Regions from separate parts of the Mesorhizobium sp. B263B2A genome, predicted to be linked through region 2. Evidence: predicted binding sites of a transcription regulator. Region 2 holds the regulator's gene; each other region holds the start of a gene.
What was found. The regulator PhoB, encoded in region 2, activates phosphate uptake and scavenging genes when phosphate is short. The targets are predictions, from matches to a motif close to TGTCATNNANCTGTCAT.
Positions count from the first base shown of each region.

Region 1: LB568_RS20605 (acid phosphatase) is a predicted target of PhoB. The motif match lies at 4,081-4,097, and genes of this name have one in related genera.
Region 3: LB568_RS31865 (ceramide glucosyltransferase) is a predicted target of PhoB. The motif match lies at 2,569-2,585, and genes of this name have one in related genera.
Region 4: LB568_RS23530 (alkaline phosphatase D family protein) is a predicted target of PhoB. The motif match lies at 2,519-2,535, and genes of this name have one in related genera.

Region 1 is NZ_JAIUIU010000013.1:120,091-127,317, reverse strand. Features, by position in the region: gene corA (magnesium/cobalt transporter CorA) at 1-61, shown strand, start outside; gene LB568_RS20625 (MaoC family dehydratase) at 188-658, shown strand; gene LB568_RS20620 (MaoC family dehydratase) at 655-1,125, shown strand; gene LB568_RS20615 (adenine phosphoribosyltransferase) at 1,297-1,842, opposite strand; gene LB568_RS20610 (alpha-hydroxy acid oxidase) at 2,030-3,175, opposite strand; gene LB568_RS20605 (acid phosphatase) at 3,341-4,036, opposite strand; gene LB568_RS20600 (cytochrome c1) at 4,163-5,035, opposite strand; gene LB568_RS20595 (cytochrome b) at 5,147-6,448, opposite strand; gene petA (ubiquinol-cytochrome c reductase iron-sulfur subunit) at 6,465-7,025, opposite strand.
Region 2 is NZ_JAIUIU010000004.1:147,264-154,490, reverse strand. Features, by position in the region: gene LB568_RS09990 (ATP-binding cassette domain-containing protein) at 1-583, opposite strand, end outside; gene LB568_RS09985 (sugar ABC transporter permease) at 599-1,915, opposite strand; gene xylF (D-xylose ABC transporter substrate-binding protein) at 2,059-3,099, opposite strand; gene LB568_RS09975 (ROK family protein) at 3,370-4,614, shown strand; gene phoB (phosphate regulon transcriptional regulator PhoB) at 4,933-5,622, opposite strand; gene phoU (phosphate signaling complex protein PhoU) at 5,639-6,346, opposite strand; gene pstB (phosphate ABC transporter ATP-binding protein PstB) at 6,370-7,173, opposite strand; gene pstA (phosphate ABC transporter permease PstA) at 7,170-7,227, opposite strand, start outside.
Region 3 is NZ_JAIUIU010000041.1:4,528-11,754, reverse strand. Features, by position in the region: SAM riboswitch at 1-33, shown strand, start outside; gene LB568_RS31870 (O-succinylhomoserine sulfhydrylase) at 89-1,279, shown strand; gene LB568_RS31865 (ceramide glucosyltransferase) at 1,316-2,467, opposite strand; gene apaG (Co2+/Mg2+ efflux protein ApaG) at 2,687-3,079, shown strand; gene LB568_RS31855 (Hsp33 family molecular chaperone) at 3,119-4,150, opposite strand; gene argF (ornithine carbamoyltransferase) at 4,280-5,191, opposite strand; gene LB568_RS31845 (aspartate aminotransferase family protein) at 5,210-6,409, opposite strand; gene LB568_RS31840 (GcrA family cell cycle regulator) at 6,766-7,227, shown strand, end outside.
Region 4 is NZ_JAIUIU010000017.1:14,136-21,362, forward strand. Features, by position in the region: gene LB568_RS23515 (hypothetical protein) at 1-412, opposite strand, end outside; gene LB568_RS23520 (TetR/AcrR family transcriptional regulator) at 457-1,074, opposite strand; gene LB568_RS23525 (MFS transporter) at 1,149-2,432, shown strand; gene LB568_RS23530 (alkaline phosphatase D family protein) at 2,608-4,182, shown strand; gene LB568_RS23535 (hypothetical protein) at 4,197-4,478, opposite strand; gene typA (translational GTPase TypA) at 4,675-6,504, shown strand; gene LB568_RS23545 (DUF1062 domain-containing protein) at 6,562-7,188, opposite strand.

The DNA.
Region 1 (7,227 bases), on a different contig from region 2:
CCTGATGATCCTGTCGGCGATCCTGCCCTTCTGGTATTTCCGCCGCCGCGGCTGGCTTTGATCGGTTCGCCACGGGCGGACTGCCTGTTGCTGGCGCACCAGAAATAACTTGACCAAACCGCGCCCGGCCTGCATCCGGGATGCCCGATCCCTGGGGATCGCGGATTCCTGAGCCGGATTTCAGACCATGACTGCAAAAACCTGGGCCTATGAGGACTTCGTCGAGGGCACCTCGCTCGACCTCGGCACCAAGCTGGTAAGTGCCGCCGAGATCATCGAATTCGCGCGGGAGTTCGACGCCCAGCCGATGCATCTCGACGAGGAGGCCGGCAAGGCCAGCATCCTTGGCGGGCTGGCGGCCTCGGGCTGGCACACCTGCGCCATGTTCATGCGCATGCTGTGCGATGCCTTCCTGCTGGACTCCACCTGCCAGGGTGCGCCAGGCGTCGACCAGGTCAAATGGAAGAAGCCGGTCCTGGCCGGCGATCAGCTCACCGGCAGCCTCGTGGTCGTCGCCAGGCGCCTGTCGAAATCGAAGCCGCAACTCGGCTTCGTCACCATGCGCAGCGAACTGTTCAACCAGCGCGGCGAAAGCGTTTTCGAGCTTGAGAATTCCGTCATGTTCCTCACGCGTGAGGCCGCGGGGAGCCTGGCATGACCCTGGACGAATTCTTCCGCATCGGCACCACCGTGACGCTGGGCTCGCACACATTCGAGCCCGAGGCGATCAAGGCCTTCGCCCGCAAATACGACCCGCAGATCTTCCATGTCGACGAGGAAGCCGCCAGGAAGAGCGTGCTCGGCGGCCTCTGCGCGTCCGGCTGGCATACCGCCGCCACCTGGATGAAACTCAATCTCGAAGCCGGCATGGACACCGGGGGCGCTGCCTGGAAAGGCCCCGGCCTGGTCCCCGAATTCGGCCCCTCGCCCGGCTTCAAGAACCTTAAATGGCTGAAGCCGGTCTACGCCGGCGAAACCGTCACCTTCACGCGCACCGCCCTTTCCCACCGCCCGATCGCCTCACGCCCCGGCTGGCGCCTGCTGACGCTGCGCTGCGAGGCCTTCGCCTCGGCCGGCGACAAGGTGCTGGAGTTCGAGAGCGCCGTGCTGGTGAAGGTGGAGTAGTGGCGCCTCTTCCTTCTCCCCTTGTGGGAGAAGGTGGCCTCGCGTAGCGAGGTCGGATGAGGGGTGTTCCAGCTTGGCGCCGACGGCACTCCGTCACCCATCCCTCAACCGTCTCGGCGCTGCGCGCCGATCCACCTTCTCCCACAAGGGGAGAAGGGAAGAACTGCTCCCTCAATGCCCCTCGAACCCGATCAGCGTCCGCACCGGCACACCGAGCGCTTCCAGCTTGGCGCGCCCGCCGAGGTCCGGCAGGTCGATGACGAAGCAGGCGGCGAGGATATCGGCGCCGATCTGGCGCAAGAGCTTGACCGCCGCCTCCGCCGTGCCGCCAGTGGCGATCAGGTCGTCGACGAGGATCACCTTCTCTCCAGGGGCAACGCCGTCCTTGTGCATCTCCATTTCGTCGAGCCCGTATTCCAGGCTGTAGGCGACGCGCACGGTCTCGTAAGGCAGCTTGCCCTTCTTGCGGATCGGCACGAAGCCGGCCGAGAGCTGGTGGGCGACGGCGCCGCCAAGGATGAAGCCGCGCGCCTCGATGCCGGCGATCTTGTCGATCTTCTGACCGGCATAGGGATGCACCAGCTCGTCGATGGCGCGGCGGAAGGCGCGCGCATTGCCAAGCAGCGTCGTGATGTCGCGAAACAGGATGCCGGGCTTGGGATAGTCCGGAATGGTGCGGATCGACGCCAGCAGCGTGTCTTCGAGCGAAGGTTTCATGAGACGGCTCTCCGGATGATCCAACTGACAGGCGTGAAAGGCGGCGGGGTCCGATCGTAACCCGGCGCGACCGACAACGGCTAGCGCGATGTGGCGGCTGAGACAAGCCGCATCGGCAAGGGATCGATCTCGCCGACCCAGCCATATTCCGCATCCGCATGATCCGCGATGGTCCGCCCGACGCCGACTATCTGAAACGGAGATTGGAGCGCGACAATTGTCCGATCGAACTGCAGCCCATCAGCTTCATGCCGCGTTCGACCTCGACCCGCATCTGCTCGAGCGCCCTTTCGACACCCGGTTGGCCGGCCGCCGCCAGAGGAAACATATAATAACGGCCAATGCCGACGGCCTTGGCCCCGAGCGACAGTGCCTTCAGCACATGGGTGCCGCGCTGCACACCGCCATCCATGATGACGTCGATCTTGTCGCCGACGGCATCGACGACCTCGGCAAGCTGGTCGAATGCCGCCCGCGAGCCATCCAACTGCCGCCCGCCATGGTTGGACAGCACGATGCCGCTGCAGCCGATATCGACGGCGCGTCTGGCATCCTCCACCGACATGATACCCTTGAGGCAGAACGGACCCGACCATTGCCTGACCATCTCGGCGACATCGTCCCAGGTCATCGACGGATCGAGCATCTCGGTGAAGTAGCGGCTGATCGACATCGTGCCGCCGCCCATGTCGACATGTTCGTCGAGCTGCGGCAACTTGAAGCCCTCATGGGTGAAATAGTTGATTGCCCAAGCCGGCTTCAGCGCGAACTGCGCCATGCCGGCAAGGTTGAGTTTGAAGGGAATGGCAAAGCCAGTGCGCTTGTCGCGTTCGCGATTACCCCCGGTGATGCTGTCGACGGTCAGCATCATCACTTCTACGCCAACCTGCCTTGCCCGCTGCATCATCGCCCGGTTGAGGCCGCGATCTCGGTGGAAGTAGAACTGGTAGATCTGCGGGCTGCCGCTGATCCTGCGCACCTCCTCGAGGCTGACGGTGCCGAGCGTGGAAACACCGAACATCGTGCCGTATTTGGCCGCGGCTTTGGCGACCGCCCTCTCGCCCTGATGGTGGAAAAGCCGCTGCAGGGCAGTCGGCGAGCAATAGAACGGCATAGCCAATTTCTGGCCCATGACGGTCACCGACATGTCGATCTCGCTCACCCCGCGCAGGACGTTGGGGACCAGGTCACAGCTTTCGAAACTTGCGGTGTTGCGGCGATAAGTGACCTCGTCATCGGCCGCGCCATCGATGTAATTGAAGATCGGCCCCGGCAGCCTTTGCTGTGCCATCCGCCGGAAATCGGAAAAATTGTGACAGTCGCTGAGCCGCATCATCGATTTCCAAGGCCATGGCGGACGAAGCCTTTGCCACTGTTGAAATATCAACCAGATGCGGCCATGCCAACGGACTAATTGCTGAGTTCCCCGTAGTGCACGGCCGTGAACACGAAAAGGGGCGCCTGAAGCGCCCCTCTCTGCCGAGATTGCCGACGAACGCTACATGCCGAGGTCGGAACGCAGCTCGGCCCTGGCCACCTCATATTCGGCCTTGAAATCGTCCCGGTTAAGCAGGACCGCGGCAATGACGCTGCCGGAAATCTTGCCCATCTCGACATCGGACGGATAGTGGATGCCGCCGACAACGCGGTTGTGGGCGTATTCGGCCGCGCGCGCCATGATCTCGGCGCGCCTCTCCGGAACCATGTCGGCAAGGATGATGCCCATCATGGTGCCGACAGTGGCGTGGCCGGACGGCCAGGAGCCGGAGCTCGACAGCTTGACCGCCGGCTTGACGAGCTCGCTGAGCTGGTGCGGGCGCGGACGCTTCCAGATATCCTTGGCCGGGTCGACGACAGCACCTTCAGTGGCGGCGACGCGATCGAAGAAGGCGCTGAATTTCGGCAGCTTTTCCGCACTGAAATTCGGCCCCATCACATCGGCGAAGCGCCAGACATTCTCTTCGGCATCGGCGACGGCACGGGCCTCCATTTCGGGCGTGCGCGTCACCTGCAGCGTCAGCACCTCGCCGAGTTCGGCCTTGGTCTCGGCCGAATCGTTCGCCGGTGGAGGCGGCAGGATCATCGTCAGGTCGACATCCTTGTTGGTGACGAAGGGTTTTGCGTCTTCGGCCTGGGCGGCCGAGCCGATGACCAGCAGCAGCAGACCAGCCGCGAGCGATGCGTATTTCTTCATGGAGCGATCCTTTGTTCGAGAATGCCGCAGGATCGCCAGATGCGGTGACGGCCATGTGACATGACCGTAACCGGACGCAAAAAGGGCGCCTCTCGGCGCCCCCTGCATTTCGCTATGTCCGCCCGCTCAGTGGGCGATGCCTTCCCACACCTTGCGCTTGGTCAGATAGACCAGCGCGCCGAACAGCAGCAGGAACACCAGCACGCGGAAACCCATTTTCTTGCGGTCTTCCATGTGCGGCTCGGCGGCCCATGTCAGGAAGGCGGCCACGTCGCGGGAATACTGGTCGACGGTCTGCGGCGAGCCGTCATCATAGGTCACCTGGCCGTCGGAGAGCGGCTTGGGCATCTTCAGCGACACGCCCGACATGAAATACGGATTGTAGTGCGTACCCTCCGGGATGACCATTCCAGCCGGCGGCGTCTGGTCGTAGCCGGTCAGCAGCGAATGGATATAGTCGGGGCCGCCCGCGTCATACTGGGTGAAGATGTCGAAGACGAACTGCGGAAAGCCGCGCTCGACGCCGCGCGCCTTGGCCAGCAGCGACATGTCCGGCGGCGCAGCGCCACCGTTGGAGGCAGCGGCAGCTTCTTCGTTGGCGAACGGCGCCGGGAAATGGTCTGACGGCTTGCCGGGACGGTCGAACATGTCGCCGGCATCGTTGGGGCCGTCATGAATGGTGTATTCGGCGGCCAGCGTCTTGATCTGGGCGTCACTGTAGCCGAGGTCCGACAGCGTGCGGAACGCTACCAAATTCATCGAATGGCAGGCCGAGCAGACTTCCTTGTAGACCTTCAGGCCGCGTTGCAGCTGCGCCTTGTCATAGGTGCCGAACGGGCCGGTGAAGCTCCAGCTCATCTCCTTCGGCTCGTCGATCGGGAAATGCGTCGGTGCGGCTGCATTGTGCGCCTCTTCGGCGGCGAATGCCCAAGTGCCTCCAGTTCCAACGCCGGCGGCCACAAGGCCGATCAGCGCCAGCGAGGTGAGAATCTTTTTCATGCCAAATCCCCTTAGATTCTCTACCGCTCTGTCTTCCTGTTTGAGCATGATCTCTGGACAAACGGTTCCGTTTGTCCGGGAAAACCGGTTCCCACTTTTCGGGATCATGCTCTAGCCCTTGGTCTCTGGTGCGGCCGTGGCGCCCGCCGGATGCCCGCTGCCGCCCTTGTTCTTCTCGAGCACCGCCTCGGTGATCGAATTCGGCACCCTGCGTGGCGTCTCGATCAGGCCCAGCACCGGCAGCGCGATCAGGAAGAAGGCGAAGTAGAACAGCGTCGCCATCTGCGCCATGAACACATAGCTGCCTTCCGCCGGCTGCGAGCCCAGCCAGCCGAGCAGGATGGCATCGGCCACGAACAGCCAGAAGAACAGCTTGTACCAGGGCCGGTAGACCGCCGAGCGCACCTTGGAGGTGTCGAGCCACGGCACCAGGAACAACATGACGATGGCGCCGAACATGCACAGCACGCCGCCGAGCTTGGAGTTGATCGGCCCGATGTTGAAGGTGATGGCGCGCAGGATCGCGTAGAACGGCAGGAAGTACCATTCCGGCACGATATGGGCCGGGGTCTTCAGCGGGTTGGCGACCGTATAATTGTCCGGATGGCCGAGATAGTTCGGCAGGTAGAAGACGAAATAGGCGAAGAAGAACAGGAACACGATCATGCCGAACGCGTCCTTGATGGTCGCGTAAGGGGTGAAGGCGACGGTGTCGGTCTTCGATTTGACCTCGATGCCGGTCGGGTTTGACTGGCCCACGACATGCAGCGCCCAGACGTGCAGCACGACGACACCGGCGATCATGAAGGGCAGCAGGTAATGCAGCGCGAAGAAGCGGTTGAGCGTCGGGTTGTCGACGGCGAAGCCGCCCAGCAGCAGCTGCTGGATCCAGTCGCCGACCAGCGGAATGGCGCTGAAGAAGCCGGTGATGACGGTCGCGCCCCAGAAGCTCATCTGTCCCCATGGCAGCACGTAGCCCATGAAGCCGGTCGCCATCATCAGGAGGTAGATGATGCAGCCGAGGATCCAGAGCAGTTCGCGCGGAGCCTTGTAGGAGCCGTAATAGAGGCCACGGAAGATGTGGATATAGACGGCGACGAAGAAGAACGAGGCGCCGTTGGCATGCATGTAGCGCAGCAGCCAGCCGGAATTGACATCGCGCATGATCTTCTCGACCGAGCCGAAGGCGAGATTGGTGTCGGCCGTGTAGTGCATGGCCAGCACGATGCCGGTCAGGATCTGCGCCACCAGCATGATCGACAGGATGCCGCCGAAGGTCCACGCATAGTTGAGGTTGCGCGGCACCGGATAGGCGACGAAGCTGTCATAAACCAGCCGCGGCAGCGGCATGCGGGCGTCGAACCAGCGTTCGATACCGGTCTTGGGCGTGTAGGTCGAGTGTCCCTCGCTCATCGAAATATCCCCTGCCTCAACCGATAAGGATCTTGGTATCGGAAATGAACTTGAATACCGGCACAGCCATGTTCTCGGGCGCCGGGCCTTTGCGGATGCGGCCGGCGGTATCGTATTGCGAGCCGTGGCACGGGCAGAACCAGCCGCCGAAATCGCCTTCCTGGCCGAGCGGAATGCAGCCTAGATGGGTGCAGACCTGAACCATCACCATCCAGGCTTCCTTGCCGGGCGTGGTGCGGTTGGCGTCGGTCGCCGGCGCGTCGGCCGGAAGGTTGGCATTGCGGGCGATCGGATCCTTGAGATCGGAGAGCTTGACGGCCTCGCCGTCCTTCATTTCCTGTTCGGTGCGGTTGCGCACCACGACCGGCTTGCCGCGCCACTTGACGATCAAGGACATGCCCGGTGTCAGCGAGGCAACATCGACCTCGACCGAGGCAAGCGCCAGCGTCGAGGCATCGGGGCGCATCTGGTCGATGAAGGGCCAGGCAACGGCGCCGGCGCCGACCACGGCTGCCATGCCGGTGGCGACGTAGAGAAAATCTCGACGGTTGGGATCGTGGGTATCGGTTGCGCTCACGGGTGCCTGATCCTTTCGCCTCTTCCGCGCCGGTGGCCGAGCCTGTTCCCCGCTCAATCACGCCAACCCGACAGCGCATGGCGAACAGGCTAGCGAATTCCTCCGGCATTTGGACTTCGGTTTATGCGTGAAGCCCGTTTTTGTCCAGACGGGTGAAGGCACAAGGGCAGATTGTCGCGGGGACAAAATCCGCCACTGCGCG
Region 2 (7,227 bases):
CGCCGACCTGTGCCGTTTCCTGTGGACCGAGTGCGGCGGTCGGCTCGTCCATGATCAGAATGCGGGCGTTGAACAGGATCGCGCGCGCGATCGCCACCGACTGCCGCTGTCCGCCAGACAGCTTGATCACCGGCTCCTTGAAGCGCTGGAAGCGGGGATTGAGCCGCCCCATCACCTTGCGCGCCTCGGCCTCCATGGCGACGTCGTCGAGCGTGCCCCAGGCGGTCATCAGCTCGCGGCCGAGGAAGAGGTTGGCGGCGGCGTCGACATTGTCGGCCAGCGCCAGCGTCTGGTAGATCGTCTCGATGCCGTATTTCTTGGCGTCGCGCGGGTTGGAGATCGCCGCTTCCTCGCCATTGACGAAGATCTGGCCGGCATCGCGCTTGTAGGCGCCGGACAGGATCTTGATCAGCGTCGACTTGCCCGCGCCATTGTGGCCGAGCAGCGCCACGACCTCGCCGGGGAAAAGATCGATCGAGGCGTCGTCGACGGCACGGATGCCGCCAAAGGCGATCGAGATGTTGCGCATGTCGACCAGCGACGTGCCGGCGGGAGCAGATGCGGGAGCGGTGTTGTCGGCCATGATGGTTCTCCTTCCCTAGACCCGCTTGCGGTAGACGGTATCGAGCCAGACCGCGACGACGAGCACGGCGCCGACGACGATGCTCTGCAGCGGTGAGTCGATACCGAGCAGCACCATGCCGGACTGCAACGACTGCATCAGCAGCGCGCCAAGCATGGCGCCGAGCACCGTTCCGGAGCCGCCGGCAAGCGAAGTGCCGCCGATAACGGCGGCGGCAATCACCAAAAGCTCGTCCAGCGTGCCCAGCGCATTGGTCGACGCGTTAAGACGGGCCGACGAGATCGCAGCGCTGATCGCGGCCAGCACGCCCATGATCATGAACACCTTCATCGTCACCCAGCGGGTGTTGATGCCGGCGAGATTGGCAGCCTCCGGATTGCCGCCGATGGCAAAGACGTAGCGGCCGAAACGGGTGCGCTTGGTGATGAACGTCATGACGATGCCGACCGCGACCGCCATCAGCACCGGTATGGCGATGCCGTGGGCGATGAACAGTCCATTTTCGGGAATGGCGATGCCGTTCTGCTGAGCGTACTGGCGTACGATGCCGATTGGCCACGGATAGGAATTGGCGATCCACACCGCGCCAAGGATGGCAGCGCAGGCGACTACGCCGAGAAAGGTTTCCGCCCAGACCGGACGCAGCGGAAAGTTGAACCGTTTGCGCTGCGATCGACCGTTGAGCAGCGCGAAAGCGACAGCCGCGCAAGCAACGGCGCCTATGATCCAGCTGGCGGTGGCGCCGATCGAGCCCCTCGGTCCGCCCCCCATCAGCTGGAATGTGGCGTCGAGCGGCGCGACCGTGCGCCCGTTGGTGATGAGCCATGCCATGCCGCGCCAGACCAGCAGGCCGCCCAATGTCACGATAAAGGCGGGAACTTCGAGGTAGGCGATGATGAAGCCCTGGAACGCACCGATCAGGAGACCGAGCACCACACCGGCGGCCAGTGCAATGATCCAGAGCCAGGGGTTTCCAAGCTGGAAGCCGATGACGCGAATGAGGAATTCGGCTTGCGCCACGCCCATGATCATGCCGATCACACCTTCGACGGAGCCAACCGAAAGGTCGATGTTACGCATGACGATGACCAGCACCATGCCGGTCGCCATGATCGCGACCGAGGACGTCTGCACCGACAGGTTCCAGAGATTGCGCGGCGTCAGGAAAAGTCCGCCCGACAGGATGTGAATGCCGATCCAGATGACCAGCAGCGCACCGACCATGCCAAGCATGCGTGTGTCGAGTTCGGTTGCCTTCAGAAACCGGGCGACCGCGCCAAGTTCCGATGCCCGCGCGGTGTCGGCCGGTGCATTTGAGGTCGTGTCGGTCATGAAATCCTCCCGCCGGCTTGCCGTCTGACGCGGATGCCGGAATAGAGCCTGGAAGTTACCCGCCCGCGGCGGAAACACAAATCTTCCTGAAAAAACGCCGCGGCCTGACAGCCGCGGCGCTTCATTGTCTGACGTCTTCGAGATCAGTTGCAGGCCGCGACGCTGCCGGCGGCGACGCCTGCACAGACCTCGTCCTTCTTGATCCAGCCGGCGTCGATGACCACGTTGAGATTGTCCTTGGTGATCGCAACCGGTGTCAGGAACAGCGACTTGACGGTGTTGCCGCCAGGCGTCGTGAAGTCCTTCGCACCGGCGATGTCTGCCATCTTCTTGCCGTCGGCCAGCTGCGAGGCGATCTCGGCGGCATTCTTGCCGAGTTCGCGCGCGTCCTTCCACACCGACACGGTCTGGGTGCCGAGCGCGATGCGGTTGAGTGCCGCATGGTCGCCGTCCTGGCCGGACACCGGCACGGTGCCGGCAAGGCCTTGCGCCGTCAGCGCCGCGACGACGCCGCCTGCGGTGCCGTCATTGGCCGCGACCACCGCGTCGACCTTGTTGTCGTTGGCGGTCAGGAACTGTTCCATGTTCTTCTGGGCGTTGGCGGGCAGCCAGCCGTCCGTATAGGCTTCGCCGACATTCTTGATCTTGCCGCTGTCGATGGCTTCCTTGAGCACTTCCATCGAGCCCGAGAACAGGAAGTCGGCATTCGGATCGGCACCCGAGCCCTTGATGAAGACGTAGTTGCCTTCCGGCTTGGCCTTGAACACCGCGCTGGCCTGCAAGCGACCGACTTCCTTGTTGTCGAAGGTCAGGTAGAAGACGTCCTTGTTCTCGATCAGGCGGTCATAACCGACGACCGGAATGCCTTCGTCCAGCGCCTTCTGCACCGCCGGGCCGATGGCCGAGGCATCCTGCGCCAGGATGATCAGCGAATTGGCGCCTTGCGAGATCAGGCTTTCGACATCGGTGAGCTGCTTGCCGGGATTGGACTGCGCGTCGGCGGAGATGTACTTGTCGCCGGCGGCCTCGATCGCCTTTTTCATCGCGGCCTCGTCGGTCTTCCAGCGCTCTTCCTGGAAATTGGACCAGGAAACGCCGATGACCTTGTCCTTCGCCTGCGCGACCGACGCAAGCGTCAGCGACATGGCGACACCCGCCAGGATGGCGGCTGTGAATTTCTTCATGATATTCCTCCCTGCGCCGCGTATGGCGCGACCAAACTGGCCCTAAGGCCGGCACAAAGGCCCCTATTTTTTCGAGCCTCGAAAAAACACTGGTCCATCGCCGGAACACTGTCAACAATGATTCTGATGGATTTTGAGGTGCCGCGGACTTTTTTTCGAGCTCCGGAATAAATAATGACAGCGTGGGGCGCTTCTGCCAGTATTTGGTGGCTTCGCTGGCGGCGTTCGGGAGGCACGAAAGGCCGCGGCGATCGGGAGGATGTGGGAAACATGTCGGTCGGAATCCGCCACGACGATCTGCGCCGGCGCAACCGCGCGATGGTGATCGCGGCCGTGCGCCGTGCCGGTCAGCCTTCGCGCACCGAGATCGCCGCGACCACCGGCCTCAGCCACTCGACCATCTCGGCGATCTCCTCCGACCTGATCGGCGAAGGCGTCCTGACCGAGGGCAAGCCGAGCGAGGCCGGGTCGCTGAAACGCGGCCGACCGCAGGTCGGCCTCACACTCAACCCGGAGGCGGCGGCGGTGATGACCGTGGTGCTGTCGCTGAATTTCCTGTCGGTCGCCGTCATCGACTATGCCGGCCAGGTGATATCGGAGGAACAGCGCCGGCTGGACACGCTGACCATGTCGCGCGAGGCGCTGATCGGCGAATGCGTTGCCATCGTGCGGCGCCGCATCGACGATCCCGACGTCGACGTCCGCAGCGTCGCCCGCATCGCACTGGCCATCCAGGGCATCACCGACACCGAGGCGCGCGCCATGCTGTGGTCGCCGATCACGCCGCAGACCGACATCGCCTTCGCCGACATATTCGAAGCCGAGTTCGGCATCCCCGCCACCATGGAAAACGACTGCAACATGATGGCGGTGGCGCTGCGCTGGCGCGATCCCGAGCGCTACCGCGACGACTTCATCGCCATTCTGCTGTCGCATGGCATCGGCATGGGCCTGGTGCTGAAGGGCGAACTGTTCACCGGCACCCATTCCTCGGGCGGCGAGTTCGGCCACATGATCCACCGGCCGGGCGGCGCGCTCTGCCGCTGCGGACGGCGCGGCTGCGTCGAGGCCTATGCCGGCAACTATGCTATCTGGCGCAATGCGAGGCAGCTTGGCGAGGACACCGAACCGGTCGACGTCAGCGACGCCGACATGCGGACGCTGGCGGCCTCGGCGCGCGAGAAGGACGGCCCGGAGCGCCAGGCCTATCGCAAGGCCGGCGAGGCGCTCGGCTATGGCCTGGGCAGCCTGTTCGCGCTGATCGATCCCGCCCCCGTCGCCATGGTCGGCGTCAGCGCCGCCGCCTTCGACCTGATCGAGCCGGCCTTGCGCGAGGCGATTGCCCGGACCGCCGGTGGCCAGCACTCGGAATCGATCTCCTTCGACACCGAGCCGAACGAACTGCCGCTGATCCGCGAAGGCTGCGCCATGCGCGCTCTGACCTTCGTCGACCAGGAAATTTTCGCGCCAGGCGTGCAGGCGAGAGGGGGCGCCGCTGGGAAGAACGTGGCGTGAAATCGAAGCCATCGTAACACCCGTGGGTTGGACAAAGCCTCACGACTTCGTCATCCCTGGGCGGAGCAGGAGCGAAGCTCCGTCGCGGAGACCCTGGGATCCATGCCGCGACCTTGGCCACGGAGTGCAGCGGAGCAGAATTCCGCACCGAGGCAACGCTTCGAAGTCGCGGCATGGATCCTCGGGTCTGCGCCGCGTCGCTTCGCTCCTTGCTCCGCCCGTGGATGACGAAGCAATGGACGTTTTCGCGAATCGCCAAGGTAAAGCGATCCGGCTTAAGCACGAAATCCGACTGTCTAACCTTCCGCGCCGAAGAACCTAATCTTCCCGGATCGCGTAGCCCGCCCCACGAATCGTGCGGATCACATCCGGCATGCGGCCATTGTTGACCGCCTTGCGCAGCCGCCCGACATGCACGTCGACGGTGCGCTCGTCGATGTAGATCGTCTCGCCCCAGACATTGTCGAGCAACTGGCTGCGCGAGAACACCCGGCCGGGATGGCGCATCATGAATTCGAGCAGGCGGAACTCGGTCGGTCCGAGCCGGATCTCGCTCTTTTTGCGGTAGACGCGGTGCGATTCGCGGTCGAGCACGATATCGCCGACCTTGAGCACGCTGGACAGCACTTCAGGTTTGGCGCGGCGCAGCAGCGCCTTGACGCGTGCCATGAATTCCGGCGTCGAGAACGGCTTGACCAGATAGTCGTCGGCGCCGGTCGACAGGCCGCGCACGCGGTCGCTCTCCTCGCCCCGCGCGGTCAGCATGATGATCGGCAGCCGCTCGGTCTCGGGCCGCATCCGCAGGCGCCGGCAGAGTTCGATGCCGGACACCGCCGGCACCATCCAGTCGAGCACCAGAAGGTCGGGCACGTTCTCCTGCAGGCGGATCTCCGCCTCGTCGCCGCGCGTCACCACCTCGACCTGGTAGCCTTCCGATTCCAGATTGTAGCGGAGCAGCACCCCTAGCGGCTCCTCATCCTCCACCACCATGATGCGTGGCGCGATCATCGGCTGGTCACCCCTGCTATGCCGCCGGCGCCGACATCGCGGTTTCGTCCTGCTTCGGGCGATTGGCGGGCAGCTGCGTGCCGGTCAGCACATAATACGCATTCTCGGCGATGTTGGTCACGTGGTCGCCGATGCGTTCGAGGTTCTTGGCACAGAACAGAAGATGCGTGCAGGCGGTGATGTTGCGCGGATCTTCCATCATGTAGGTCAGCAGTTCTCGGAACACCGAAGTGTATTTGACGTCGATACGCTCGTCGTCGGCGCGCAGCTTGGCCAGTGCGGCGGCATCGCGCGCCGCATATTCCTCGATGACACCTTGAACCTGGATCAGCACCAGCTGCGCCATCGCGTCGATGGAGTGCGACAGGTCGCGCGGCGTGGCGGAGAGCCCGACCGTGCCGACGCGCTTGGCGATGTTCTTGGCAAGGTCGCCGATGCGTTCGAGATCGCCGGCCATGCGGATCGAGCCGACGACGTGGCGCAGATCGTCGGCCATCGGCTGGCGCTTGGCGATCAGCGTGATGGCGCGGTCGTCCAGCTCGCGCTGGCGCGCGTCCATGATCGCGTCATCGGAGACGACGCGTTGGGCGAGCGCATTGTCGGAGTTCAGCAGCGCCTTGGTGGCACCGCCGACCATCGAGCCGGCGAGGTCGCCCATGTCGCTGATCAGCCTGCTGATCTGTCCGAGATCTTCGTCGAAGGCTGCAACCGTGTGTTCGGCCATGATCCTGGTCCTCGTATGCGTGATCAGCCGAAGCGGCCGGTGATGTAGTCCTGCGTGCGCTTTTCGCGGGGCGACGTGAAGATCTTCTCCGTCTTGTCGAACTCGACCAGTTCGCCCAGGTACATGAAGGCCGTCTGCTTCGACACGCGCGCCGCCTGCTGCATGTTGTGGGTGACGATGACGATCGTGTAGTCGGCCTGCAATTCGTCGATCAGTTCCTCGATCTTGGCGGTCGACAGCGGATCGAGCGCCGAGGCCGGCTCGTCGAGCAGGATGACTTCCGGCTTCACCGCCACGGTACGGGCAATGCAGAGCCGCTGCTGCTGGCCGCCCGAAAGGCTGAGGCCGCTGGCATTGAGCTTGTCCTTGACCTCGGTCCAGAGCGCCGCGCGCTTCAGCGCCTGCTCGACGCGGCCGTCCATCTCGGCCTTGCTGATCTTCTCGTAGAGCCTGACGCCGAAGGCGATGTTCTCATAGATCGACATCGGGAACGGCGTCGGCTTCTGGAACACCATGCCGATCTTGGTGCGCAAGAGGTTGAGGTCCTGCGAACGGTCGAGAACGTTCTTGCCGTCGAGCAGCACCTGGCCCTCGGCTGTCTGCCTGGGATAGAGCTCGTAGATGCGGTTGAAGACGCGCAGCAGCGTCGACTTTCCGCAGCCCGACGGTCCGATGAAGGCGGTGACGCTGCGTTCGGGCAGCGACAGCGTGATGTCCTTCAGCGCCTTCGACTGGCCGTAGTAGAAATTGAGGTTCTTGACCTCGATCTTTGCCTTGGCGGCTGCCTCGGCGGCGATCGTCATGTCTGGAGACAACATCTGGCTCATTTGTCCTCTCTGCGTCCGGTCAGGCTGCGCGCAAAGATGCTGAGCGCGAGAACC
Region 3 (7,227 bases), on a different contig from region 2:
AACAAGTCGCTAAAGGACCGTTGGCCGCAAGGCCGTATGGACCGGTTGCGACTTTCGCGGCCGGTTTTTTTGTGTCTGGAACAAAGCAATGAGCAACAAGAAGCGCGACTGGAAGCCACAGACAGCCCTCGTTCATGGCGGAACCCTGCGTTCCCAATTCGGCGAGACGTCGGAAGCAATGTACCTCACCCAAGGCTATGTCTACGAGACGGCGCAGGCGGCGGAGGCCCGTTTCAAGGGCGAGGAACCAGGCTTCATCTATTCGCGCTACGCCAATCCGACCGTCGACATGTTCGAAAAGCGCATGTGCGCGCTGGAAGGCGCCGAGGATGCGCGCGCCACGGCGTCGGGCATGGCGGCGGTGACGGCGGCGCTCTTGTGCAGCGTCAAGGCCGGCGACCATATCGTTGCGGCGCGCGCGCTGTTCGGCTCCTGCCGCTGGGTGGTCGAGACGCTGGCGCCGCGATACGGCATCGAAGCGACGCTGGTCGATGGCACCGATATCGCCAACTGGGAGAAGGCGGTCAGGCCCAATACCAAGCTGTTCTTCCTGGAAAGCCCGACCAACCCAACGCTGGAAGTGGTCGACATATCAGCCGTCGCAACACTTGCCAATTCAATCGGTGCGCGGCTCGTCGTCGACAATGTCTTCGCCACGCCGTTGCAGCAGAAGCCGCTGCAGCTCGGCGCCCACATTGTCGTCTATTCGGCCACGAAGCACATCGACGGCCAGGGGCGCTGCCTGGGCGGCGTTATCCTGTCGGACAAGAAGTGGATCGACGAGAACCTGCACGACTATTTCCGCCACACCGGCCCCAGCCTGTCGCCGTTCAATGCCTGGACGCTGCTGAAGGGACTGGAGACGCTGCCGGTGCGCGTGCGCCAGCAGACGGAAAGCGCCGGCAAGATCGCCGATTTCCTCGCCGGGCAGCCGCAGATCGCCCGCGTCATCTATCCCGGCCGCGCCGACCACCCGCAGGCTGATATCGTCAGGAAGCAGATGTCGGGCGGCTCGACGCTGATCTGCCTCGACGTCAAGGGCGGCAAGCAGGCGGCCTTCGCCTTGCAGAACGCGCTGGACATCGTTCTGATCTCGAACAATCTCGGCGATGCCAAGAGCCTGATCACCCATCCGGCGACGACGACGCACAAGAATTTGAGCGACGAGGCCCGGACCGAACTCGGCATCGGGCTAGGTACGCTCAGGCTGTCGGTCGGCCTGGAGGATACCGACGACCTTCTGGAAGACCTCGCGCAGGCGTTGAGGGCAGCCAAATAGGGAAGACAGTCCGGTAGGTCCGTCGAGCAGGCGCGATCAGGCGCTTGACGGCGTCTCCTCCAGTTCGGCCGCCTTGGTGCGGATGGTCATCGCGTTGCCGCGCCAGTCGACAGCGCCGCCGAGCCAGCCACGCGTCCACATCGCCGGCAAGATCAGGTCGCGCACCATGATCGCCGCGACCATGCGCGGCGACAGGTACCAGCCCTTGGACCAGGCCAGCGCGCACTCCGGAAGATAGAAGGCCGCCAACACGGCAAGCGCGGTTGCCCAGAGGCTGAAGCCGGCGCTCGCCGCCGCGACCAGCGCAAGCGCCAGCGGCACCACAGCACCAGTGAGGATTTCGGGCGTGAAGAACAGCGGAAAGGTGACGCGGCGCAAGCGCGCCCAGCGGGCCTGGCGCGACCAGATCTCGCCAAGCCTGCGCCGGCCGAGCGGCTGCTCGAAGGGCGAAGCGACGAGATTGACGCGCAGGCCGAGGCCGTTCACCAGCTTGGTCGCGGCGGCGTCCTCGGCGATCTCGGCCGCCAGCGCGCGAATGCCGCCGCTGGCATCCAGCATCGGCTTGTTCCACAGCATGCTCTTGCCCTGGGCAAAGCCAAGGCCGAGCGCCTCGCCGGCATATTGCCAGCGGGCCTGCAGCGTGTTGAGAAAGGCGCATTCGACCTCGGCCCAAAAACCGTCGGGACGCGAGCCGATTGGCGTCGAGCAGACAAGGCCGGTATCGGCTCGCCACGCCGCCATCAAATGCTGGATGTAGTCCCTGGGCATCAGCACGTTGGAGTCTGCAAGAACGACCCAGTTGTGGCGCGCCGCTTCCCAGCCTTTGACGCAGTTGTTGAGTTTGGGATTGGCGCTGACGCGGTCGTCGCCGATCAAAAGCCGGGCCGGCACTTTGGGAAACCGGGCAATCGCCCTGTTTATCAGTTTGACGACCGGATCGTCGGCATGGGCGACGCAGAAGATCAGCTCGTAGCGCGGCCAGTCGAGCGAGAAGGCGCGTTCCAGTGTCTCGTGCGTGAACGGCTCGACACCACGCGATGGCACGACAATCGACACTGGCTGTGATTTGCCGCCCGGCGGGGCGACCGTGGTTCGCCGCTTCAGCTGTGAAGCGGCAAGCGAAATGCTGGCGGCATTTGAGAGGATGAGAGCAGTCGAAAGCGAGGCGGCTATGAGAGCGAGTTCCATCGAGATCTGGTCACTCCAGAAAAGACGGCCGGCTTTATGGCCGTTTTCAACAGTTCGACAGAGCGTCGAGTCGCCCGCTTGGCGCACACCACCATTGTCCTGTGTCACTTAAATGACATTCTTTGCCGGCACCTGCGTTTCAAAACCAGGCGCGACAAGACGCGCATGTTGACCTGCTCGCCGGGAGCGCCGAAATTACCGGATCTTTTGGAGCCGTTTATGTATAGCGCCGTCACGCGCAACATCGAAGTGCAGGTCAGGCCGTTCTATCTCGAGGACCGCTCGGATCCTTCGGAGAACCGCTATGTCTGGGGCTATCAGGTAACGATCGACAATCAGTCGGACGAGTTCGTGCAGCTTCTGTCGCGTTATTGGCACATCACCGACGGCACCGGCCGGGTCGAGGAAGTGAGTGGGCCGGGCGTCGTCGGCGACCAGCCTGAACTCAATCCCGGCGACAGCTATCAGTATACGTCCGGCTGCCCGCTCTCGACCCCGTCAGGGATCATGGTCGGCCGCTACACGATGCGCAACAAGCGCGGCGAGACCTTCGACATCGCCATTCCGGCATTTTCACTCGACCTGCCAGGGACGCGGCGGACGGTGAATTAGCGGCTTTCTCTCCGTTCCACGGAGAGAAAGCCGGTTCCTTCATTGCGCCGCGAATTCCGCCGGGTCGAAGTCATATTGCTTCGAGCAGAACTCGCAGGCGACGTGGATGCCGCCGTCCTCGGTGCTGTCCTTGATCTCCTGCGCGGAAAAACCCTCGAGGATGCCGCGGATCTTGTCGCGCGAGCATGAGCACTGGTCGGCGACGGGAACGCCGCCGAAGACGCGCACGCCGTGCTCATGGAACAGGCGATAGAGCAGCCGTTCGGCGCCGATCGTCGGATCGATCAGTTCGGTCGGCTCGATGGTGCCGAGCAGCGCCAGCAATTCCTGCCAGGAATTGTCGGCCGGATCGTGGATCTCCTCGCGCGGATCGCCATCGCCGCCGGGCAGATCCGGAACGCGCATGCGCTCGGGCGATTGCGGCAGGAATTGCGCCAGGATGCCGCCGGCACGCCACTGCTCGCGCGCCCCGCCAGGGCCGGGCGTCAACAGCTTGGCCACCGACAGCCTGATATCGGTCGGGATCTGTTCCGACTGGCGGAAATAGGTGCGCGCGGCGTCTTCCAGCGTTTCGCCGTCGAGCTGAACGATGCCCTGGTAGCGCTGCGTGTGGGCGCCCTGGTCGATGGTCAGCGCCAGAACGCCGCTGCCGAGCAGCGTCTGCTGCGATGTCTCGCCGGCCGCGACCAAAGCCTCAAGCCTGTCGGCATCGAAGCGCGCATAGGCGCGCAGCGCCGAGGGCGTGGAGAAGTCCGCCACCAGCATGTCTACCGGCCCGTCGGTGCGGGTCTGCAGGATGAACTTGCCCTCGAACTTGAGCGAAGTGCCGAGCAGCACCGTCAGCACACAGGCTTCCGCCAGCAGGCGCGCGACCGGCTCGGGATAATCGTGGCGGCTCAGGATGGCGTCGAGCATCGGCCCGAGCTGGACCGTGCGGCCACGCACGTCGAGCGGGCCGACCTCGAAGGGCACGACGTGATCGTCGCCGGCGTAGCCGAACTCGCCGAGTTTGGGGTGATGTTCAGTCACTTGATACGTTTCCAACATGACAAAGCTCCGGGGCGCGGCCATGCCGTCCTCTCGGGAGCATGCGTCCAAACGCGCTTGATTTGCGTGATGCGGCGCAGATAGGCATCGCGCCTCCGCAGATCAAGCGCCCAGACACTTCAAGCACCGAGACACTTCAAGCACCCAGACACTTCAAGCACCAAGACACCAGGCAAGCACGGCCTTCTGGGCGTGGAGCCTGTTCTCGGCCTCGTCGAAGACCACCGAGTGCGGGCCGTCGATGACTTCGTCGGTCACTTCCTCGCCGCGATGAGCAGGCAGGCAGTGCATGAACAATGCGTCGGGCTTCGCCCTGGCCATCAGCTTGGCATTGACCTGATAGGGCGAGAACACGTTGTGGCCACGGGCGCGATGCTCCTGCCCCATCGACACCCAGCAATCGGTGACGATGCAGTCGGCCTGGTCGACGGCCTCCTCGGGCGAGCGGGTGAAGTGCAGCTTGCCGCCATTCGCCTGCGACCAGTCGATATGCTTCTGCGCCGGCTCGCTGCCTTCGGGCACGGCGACGTTGAGGTTGAAGCGGAACCGCGCCGACGCCTCGAGCAGCGAATGCAGCACATTGTTGCCGTCGCCGGTCCAGGCAATGGTCTTGCCGGCAACCGGACCGCGATGCTCCTCGAAGGTCATGATGTCGGCCATCAGCTGGCAGGGATGGGTATCGTCGGTCAGCCCGTTGATAACCGGGATGGTGGCGTTCTCGGTCAGTTCCAGCAGCCGTTCGTGCGAGGTGGTGCGGATCATGATGGCGTCGACATAGCGCGACAGCACCTTGGCGGTGTCGGCGATGGTCTCGGAACGGCCGAGCTGCATCTCGGTGCCGGTCAGCATGATGGTCTCGCCGCCAAGCTGGCGCATGCCGACGTCGAAGGACACCCGCGTGCGCGTCGACGGCTTGTCGAAGATCATGGCAAGCACCTTGCCTTCGAGCGGCTTCGAGCGCTCGCCGGCCTTGAGGCGCTCCTTGCGCGCCACCGCGTCGGTCAGCATGCAGCGCAAATCGCCTTCGGAAACGGCGGAAAGATCGGTGAAGTGGCGAAGTGACATCGGCAACGGTTCCGGGATTTACTTCGCGGCGGCGGAGGCGATCGCCTCCACCAGGCCCTTGGCGCCGGCGCGGATGCGATCGAGCGCGTCGTGGATCTCGCTATCGGTGACGGTGAGCGGCGGCAGCAAGCGGATGACGTTGTCGCCGGCCGGAACCGCCAGCAGGTGCTGGTCGCGCAATGCCATGTTCACCTTGGCATTGGGCATGGCGCATTTGAGGCCGAGCATCAGCCCGGTGCCCCTGATGTCCTCGATGACCTCGGGGAATTCGTCGGCAACGGCGGCAAGTCCCTGCTTTATCAGCAGCGCCTTGCGCTGGACGTCCTCGAGGAAGCCCTCTTCGAGCACCACGTCGAGTACGGCGTTGCCGACCGCCATGGCCAGCGGGTTGCCGCCGAAGGTGGTGCCATGCACGCCGGCGGTCATGCCGACGGCCGCTTCGTCGGTGGCAAGGCAGGCGCCCATCGGGAAGCCGCCGCCAATGCCCTTGGCAATGGCCATGATGTCGGGCGTGACGCCTGACCATTCATGCGCGAACAGCTTGCCGGTGCGGCCGATGCCGCACTGGACCTCGTCATAGATCAGCAGCAGGTCGTGCTGGTCGCAAAGCTGGCGCAGCCGCTTCAGCGATTGCGCAGGCACCGGGCGGATGCCGCCCTCGCCCTGCACCGGCTCGATCAGGATCGCGGCGGTCTCCGGGGTGATCGCCTTTTCGGCGGCATCGATGTCGTCGAAGCCGACCTGGTCGAAGCCTTCGACCTTGGGTCCGAATCCCTCGAGGTATTTGTACTGGCCACCGGCCGCGATGGTCGCCAGCGTGCGGCCGTGGAAAGCACCCTCGAAGGTGATGGTGCGGAAGCGCTCGGGATGGCCCTTGACAAAGTGGTAGCGCCGCGCCGTCTTGATCGCGCATTCCAGCGCCTCGGCGCCGGAGTTGGTGAAGAACACCTTGTCGGCGAAGGTGGCATCGGCCAGCCGTTCGCCAAGCCGGCTCTGCCCGGGAATCTCGTAAAGATTGGAAACGTGCCAGAGCTTGGCTGCCTGCTCGGTGAGGGCCGCGACCAAGTGCGGATGGCCGTGGCCAAGCGAATTGACCGCGATGCCGCCGGCGAAATCGAGATATCGCTCGCCCTTGTCGGTAACCAGCCAGGAGCCTTCCCCATGGTCGAAAGCCAGGGGTGCGCGAGAAAAGGTCTCGAAAAGCGCCGAACCGCTCATTATATGCTTCTCCGGTGCCGGAAAATCAAAAAAGCCGCCAAAGCGGCGGCCTTTGCGGCTTATCGTGTTTTTCGGCCATGAAGTCAACGAAAACGTCGCGTAGTGGCACGCGGCAAGCCCCCTGACAGGACGCCGGCTCATAAGAGAGCGGCAAGTTGGGGAAAACCGAAAAAACCGAATCGTGTTGCACTTGGGACTCTTGTCACCGAGTCAGCGCATAGAGTAGTTGTAGATGAGAAATAACTAGATTTCGTGCGGCGGACCTAATCACCAGATATATGTGGTGTCTGCCCCAGCAGTGGTGCTGGGTCGGGAGTGGATTCTGATTGCCGCACGCTTAGCAGGAGCGCGGTCTCATGAACTGGACTGACGAGCGGGTCGAACTTCTCAGAAAACTGTGGTCGGAGGGTCTGAGCGCAAGCCAGATTGCTGCGCAGCTCGGAGGGGTCAGCCGCAATGCGGTCATCGGCAAGGTGCACCGGCTGAAACTGTCGGGCCGCGGGCGCGCAACTGCGGCGCCGGCACGCCAGAAGAAGACGGCGCAGGGATCGACCGTTCAGAAATCGGTGGCGCGGGCCGCAAGCGCATCACGTCACGTCACGACATCGATCGGCGCAACGGCCTTGCAGACCCAGTTCGACGCCGAACCGGTGGCGCGGCACTACATCCGGCCGGTCGAGAATGTCGTGGTACCGATCTCACGGCACCTGCAGCTCGTCGAGCTGACCGAGCGCACCTGCAAATGGCCGAACGGCGATCCGCTTTCGGAGGACTTCAACTTCTGCGGCAACGAAGCCGCCGAAACCGGCCCTTACTGC
Region 4 (7,227 bases), on a different contig from region 2:
TGGCGACGAGCAACACTTCGGTCGACTTGTTCTCATCCTCGCCATTGCTGATCGTGCGGCGGTGAATGACCGCGAAAGGTACGGCCTTGTCGCCATTGGTCTCGACGCGCCATTCGATCTTGGCCCCGGACGAATTGAAGGCGGAAAAACTCTCCCAGGCGGATGTCATGTCGCCGCTGGGCGGAAAACCATAAAACAGCGATTCGCGGGCATCGTCATAGGCGATCAGCACGGGGTAGCCGCGGTAGCCCGAACAGGCGAGGTCGGCCCAGTCGCCGTCGCCTTGTTCGGCCTGAGCGTAGGTCACGCAGTCCTTCTTCCAGTCGAGATCGGTATAGGCGCTCGATATGTCACCGGCATGGGCTGTCTGACAGAGGCCGGCGAGGGCAAGCGGGATCAGCAGGTTGCGCATGACGGATATCTCCGTTGGAGCTCGCCACAACGTATCGCCAATCGCTATTTCTTCAAGCTTGCCTCGATCAGCAGGTCGGCATTGCGGGCGACCGACTGCGCCGGTCCACCGAGCCCGAACAACTGGCCGCTGATATAGGCACCCTCGAGCAGCAGCAGCAGTCCGTCGCCCAGCGTGTCGGCATCGCCGGCGCCCATCGCGGCAGCCATGGCGCGCAACCGGCGGCGCAGTTCCTGCTTGTTGTCTTCGCTCACCATTCGCGCCGGATGGCCGTGCTCGGGGTATTCGACCGCTGCGTTGGTCATGCCGCAGCCGCGGTAATCGGGTCTTTGCGTGCGCTTTCCGACGCGGGTCAGGAAAGCCTTGATCTGCGCGCGCGGATCGCCGGGATGGGCGTCGACAGCCTCATCGAAGCGCTCCCAGAATTCGAGGTCGTATTGCCGCAGGTACGAGGCGGCCAACTCGTCCTTGGAGGGGAAGCTGCGATAGAGGCTGGGCTTGGTGACGCCGGCACGCTTGACGATCTCGTCGACGCCGATCGCCCTTATGCCGCGCCGGTAGAACAGGTCATAAGCGACGTCGAGGATCTTCTTGGCGGCCTTCGGCGGGGCCGATGCATGACCATCGCTGATGGTCAGTTCAATATTTTTGTCGGTTGGCATCATGGGACTCGATTGACAGTGTTACCGATCGGTACGTATACATGTTCCCACCCTGCAACGTACCGGTCAGTAACATGATAGCTCAATCCCGCCCATTTGGCCAGCACTACGCCTTCGTCGTGGTCGGCATCATCTTCCTCTGCCTGCTGATCGCCGCCGGCCTGCGTTCGGCTCCCGCCGTCATGATGCTGCCGCTCGAAAACAGCTTCGGCTGGCGGCGCGACGTCATCTCGCTGGCCGCCGGTGTCGGCATCCTGCTCTATGGCCTGACTGGTCCGTTCGCCGCCGCGCTGATGGAGCGGATCGGACTGCGCCGCACGCTGATCGCCTCGCTGGTGATCATGTCGGGGTCGACCGCGCTCAGCCTTTTGATGACCAAGCCCTGGCACCTCTTCATCACCTGGGGCGTGTTCTCCGGCATCGGCTCAGGCGCCGTAGCCAGCGTGCTCGGCGCCACCATCGTCAACCGCTGGTTCAAGACCAATCGCGGACTGGTCATGGGCTTGATGTCGGCCTCCAGCGCCACCGGCCTCCTGGTGTTCCTGCCGCTGCTTGCCTCGCTTGCGCAAACGGGCGGCTGGAAGCCGGTCGCCATCGCGGTCGCGGTCGCCACGGCCTGCCTGCTGCCGCTGGTCTGGTTGCTGGTGCCGGAGCGTCCGGCCTCGATCGGCATGGTGCGTTATGGCGCCGAGGCCGATGACGTGCCGCCGACATCGCCGGCATCGCAAGGCAATTTCCTGGCGCACACGCTCAACACGCTGCGCCGCGCCGCCGGCACGCGGGTGTTCTGGTATCTGTTCGCCACCTTCTTCGTCTGTGGCTTCACCACCAACGGGCTGGTCGGCACGCATTTGATCGCGTTCTGCGGCGACATGGGCATCGGTGAGGTGCAGGCGGCCGGCCTGCTGTCGATGATGGGCATTTTCGACCTGATCGGCACGACGCTGTCCGGCTGGCTTACCGACCGTTTCGACCCGCGCAAGCTGCTTGGCGTCTATTATGCCATCCGTGGCCTGTCGCTGATCTACCTGCCTTATTCCGGCTTCTCGGCGACCAGCCTGATCATCTTCGCGGTGCTCTATGGCCTCGACTGGATCGCCACCGTGCCACCGACGCTCAGGCTCGCCAACGAGGCGTTCGGCGACCGCAGCGGACCGATCGTGTTCGGCTGGATCGTCGCCGGCCACCAGGTGGGAGCTGCCACGGCGGCCGCCTTCGGCGGCACCATGCGCGAACTGCAGGGCAATTACGAACTGGCCTTCCTGATCGCCGGAATGACGGCCATCGCCGCCGCCTGCATCTCGCTGCTGATCAATACCAGCCGGCCGGCCTTCGATCCCGAACCGCAAGCGGCATAGGCGCGGCCCTCCCTTCTCCCCTTTTGGGCCCGTTGCCTTATTGATCTCTGGGCGTGAGAGGAGACGGAAAGGGCAGCCCTGTTCATTGTTATCAAACGTTCATGATTTCGAGATGCGCCTGAAACATTGAGGCTGGAGCTTGGTGGCAACGTTCAACGCCATCCAGGAGACAGCCATGAACAAGCTCTCGATGACTCGCCGCGCTTTTGTCACCTCCGCCAGCGCCGCTGGTCTGGTCGGCGTTTCCAGCCTGGCGCTGCCCTATTATTCTCGCGCCAACCAGCGCCCGGCCTTCACCCATGGCGTCCAGTCGGGGGATGTCGACGCCACCAGCGGCATGGTGTGGACGCGCACGGATCGCCCGTCGCGTGTCATGTTCGAAGTGTCGTCGACCGAGAATTTCGCCAACGCGATCCGGCTGGCGCCGCTCGATACGTCGCCGGCCAGCGATTATACGGTCAGACGCCTGCTCACCGATCTCGCTTCCGATCAGGACATCTTCTACCGCATGACGGCAGCCGACCTCGCTGACATCAACGCCGTCTCCGAGCCGATCGTCGGCCGCTTCCGCACCGCGCCGGCCTCGAAGCGCGACATCAAGTTCGCTTGGTCGGGCGACACCGCCGGCCAGGGCTGGGGCATCGACGAGACCGGCATGAAGACCTACGCCACGATCGGCAAGCATACGCCCGATTTCTTCCTGCATTCGGGCGACACCATCTATGCCGACGGCGCGATGAAGGACGAGGTCGACCTGCCCGGCGGCGGCAAGTGGAAGAACGTCGTGCTAGTCGATGGCAAGCGCAAGGTCGCCGAGACGCTGGACGAATACCGCGACCAGTGGAAATACAACATGATGGACAGACACGTCCTGGGTCTCAGCGCCATCTGCCCGACCTTTTATCAGTGGGACGACCACGAGGTGCTGAACAACTGGTCGGATTCGAAAAATCTGAGCGCCGACGATCGCTACACGGAAAAATCCATCCATGTGCTGGCGGCCCGCGCGGCCCGAGCCTTCCATGAGATGACGACGATCCGTTACGAGCCGTCGGAGCCCGGCCGCGTCTACCGCAAGATAGCCTACGGGCCGCTGCTCGACGTGTTCTTCCTCGACATGCGCTCCTATCGCGGCCCCAACGGTCCGGACATGCAGGATGAGATGACACCGCAATCGCGCATGCTGGGCGAACAGCAGACGAAATGGCTGAAGCGGGAGCTAGCCAACTCCAAGGCGACATGGAAGATCATCGCCGCAGACATGCCGCTCGGCCTCGTCGTCTGGGACGATGGCGTCAAAAAGGCAGGCGCGGAGGCTGTCAGCAATGGTGACAACGGTCTGCCAAAGGGACGCGAGCTGGAGATCGCCGACCTGCTGCGCTACATCAAGAATGCCGGCATCAGCAACACCGTCTGGCTCACCGCCGACGTGCACTACACAGCCGCGCATTACTACAATCCCGAGAAGGCGCAGTTCCAGGACTTCAGTCCATTCTGGGAATTCGTCTCCGGCCCCATCCATGCCGGAACCTTCGGCCCGAACGATTTCGACATGACCTTCGGTCCGGAGCTGAAGTTCATCAAGGCGCCGACAGCCGAGCAGGGGCAGAACCTGCCGCCGTCAGCCGGCCTGCAATTCTTTGGCCTTGTCGACATTTCCGGTGCCACCGAGCAGATGACCGTGCGGCTGATGGATCGCGACGACAACGAACTCTACAAGATCACGCTCGACCCGGTACGGTCGGCGTAAAGACCTGACGGTCGTCAGTCCGGGTAGCAGACCATTGGAATGTTCGGCCAGACGGCGCTGTCGCAGTTGGCTGCGTCCTGGCGCTGCTTGAAGGCGGCGCTGACTGGGCCGGTCACCATCGGATCGACGCCGTCGGGGGCGTCGGCGAAAGCCTGCTGGGCCGAAGGCGCATCGATCGGCAGGGCCGGCCGTGCTTCCTTCAGCGTGGCGGCCGACTGCGCGGCGTTGGCCGCCAGCAGAACGGCAAAGGCCGCGGAGGCGATAAGCGGCCAAAATCGGTTGAGTTTATCGGTCATGACGTTCGAACTGCCCGGGCCCTGAATGGTTCCCGCCTTGGTTAACAAAATCATTTCACACGCAGATGCTTAAGATTTGATGAGTATTTGGTGTTGCGCTTCCCCTTTCGCAACTGCGAAAAACCCTGTATGAGCCGCGCAACCGAAAGAGGCAGCGCCTTTGGCCTGCTGCCTGCAACGCTTCCGAGATCAGAACATGAAACTCCGTAATATCGCGATCATCGCGCACGTCGACCATGGAAAGACCACCCTGGTCGACCAGCTTTTGAAGCAGTCCGGCTCGTTCCGCGACAACCAGCGCGTCGCCGAACGCGCCATGGATTCCAACGACCTCGAAAAGGAACGCGGCATCACCATCCTGGCCAAGGCGACTTCGGTCGACTGGAAGGATACGCGCATCAACATCGTCGACACGCCCGGACACGCCGATTTCGGCGGTGAGGTCGAGCGCATCCTGTCGATGGTGGATTCGGCCATCGTGCTGGTCGACGCCGCCGAGGGCCCGATGCCGCAGACCAAGTTCGTGGTCGGCAAGGCGCTGAAGGTCGGCTTGAAGCCGATCGTCGTCATCAACAAGATCGACCGGCCGGACGCCCGCCATGTCGAGGTCGTCAACGAGGTGTTCGATCTGTTCGCGGCCCTCGACGCCACCGACGAGCAGCTCGACTTCCCGATCCTCTATGGTTCGGGCCGCGACGGCTGGGTCTCGGAAAATCCGGAAGGCCCCAAGGACCAGCAGCTTGCGCCGCTGTTCGATCTCGTGATCAAACATGTGCCGGCGCCGACCGTTCATCCCGGACCGTTCCGCATGATCGGCACCATCCTGGAAGCCAATCCCTTCCTTGGCCGCATCATCACCGGCCGCATCGAGAGCGGCACGCTGAAGTCGAACCAGGCGGTCAAAGTGCTGCACAATGACGGCACGCAGATCGAGACCGGCCGCATCTCCAAGATCCTTGCCTTCCGTGGCCTCGAGCGCCAGCCGATCGAAGAAGCGCAGGCGGGCGACATCGTCGCCATCGCCGGCCTGTCCAAGGGCACCGTCGCCGACACGTTCTGCGACCTGGCGGTGACCGAGGCGCTGCATGCGCAGCCGATCGATCCGCCGACCGTGACCATGTCCTTCCTGGTCAACGACAGCCCGCTCGCCGGCACCGAAGGCGACAAGGTGACCAGCCGCGTCATCCGCGACCGCCTGCTGCGCGAGGCCGAAGGCAATGTCGCGCTGAAGATCGAGGAATCGCCCGACAAGGATTCGTTCTTCGTCTCCGGCCGCGGCGAATTGCAGCTCGCCGTGCTGATCGAGACGATGCGCCGCGAAGGCTTTGAAATCGCCGTGTCGCGCCCGCGCGTCGTCATGCAGAAGGGCGAGAACGGCGAATTGCTGGAGCCGGTCGAGGAAGTCGTCATCGACGTCGACGAGGAACATGCCGGCGTCGTCGTGCAGAAGATGTCGGAGCGCAAGGCCGAGATGGTCGAGCTGCGCCCGTCCGGCGGCAACCGCCAGCGCATCGTCTTCCACGCGCCGACGCGCGGTCTGATCGGCTACCAGTCGGAACTTTTGACCGACACGCGCGGCACCGCCGTGATGAACCGTCTGTTCCATGCCTATGAGCCCTACAAGGGCGAACTGCCGGGCCGCACCAACGGCGTGCTGATCTCCAACGAGCAGGGCGAGTCCGTGGCCTACGCGATGTGGAACCTCGAAGACCGCGGCCCGATGGTCATCGATCCGGGCGTCAAGGTCTATCAGGGCATGATCATCGGTATCCACTCCAGGGACAACGACCTCGAAGTCAACGTTCTGAAGGGCAAGAAGCTGACCAACATCCGCGCCGCCGGCAAGGACGAGGCGGTCAAGCTCACCCCGCCGATCCGCATGACGCTGGAACGCGCGCTGGCCTGGATCCAGGATGACGAGCTGGTCGAAGTGACGCCGAAGACCATTCGTCTGCGCAAGCTCTATCTCGACCCGAACGAGCGCAAGCGCTTCGAGAAGTCGGCTAAGGCGGTCGGCGCGGCGTAATCTTCTGATTCCTTGTATAAAAGGGGCGGAGCACCAGGTGCTCCGCCCCTTTTTCATTCAACCGCCGGCTGCCGAGATGATGGCTTCGCGGTCGGGTTCACCTGCCAGATCGACCAGCACGATCGTCCCCTCGTGAGCCGCTCTGCGCAGGGCTTTGGCCCCGTCCGGCCTTACGGCCAGCAATCGCCTTTCTTCCAGGGTCTGAAGCCGCGACCGCGAGATACCGAGTTCGTTGGCAAGCAAGCGGTCGAGGCGGAGCGATATCGGCATTTCCAGCCCAAGCCTGAGTTCCAGCGCTGTCGCGCTTTCGCTTGTCTCCCCAACCAGATGCCTTTGCACGGCGACATCGGGAAACTCCTCGACACGTCCTACCTGATTGCGCAGAGCGGAGACGTTGAAGGCATGGCGCCGGACCAGCCCCGGATCATTGCTTTCGAGCGCCTGCAGCAGTGCCGGGTCGATGTCGCGGCGGTTGCAGCGTTCGAAAATTCCGAAGTTCCAGGAATTTTCGCAAACGACGCAGCGATAGATCAGCCATGCGTCGATGCGCTTGCCGTTGGCGTTGACGCGGAATTTTTCGCTGCAGCGATACGCCTTCACGCCGCCGCAGCGATTGCAGTTGACCAGGGGTCGAGGAGCGATTGCGGGCGCGATCGCCCAGTGGATACGCACAGTGCCGGACATGCCGATAAGCCCTTCCCGTCGGGAAGTTCATCAGGTCGG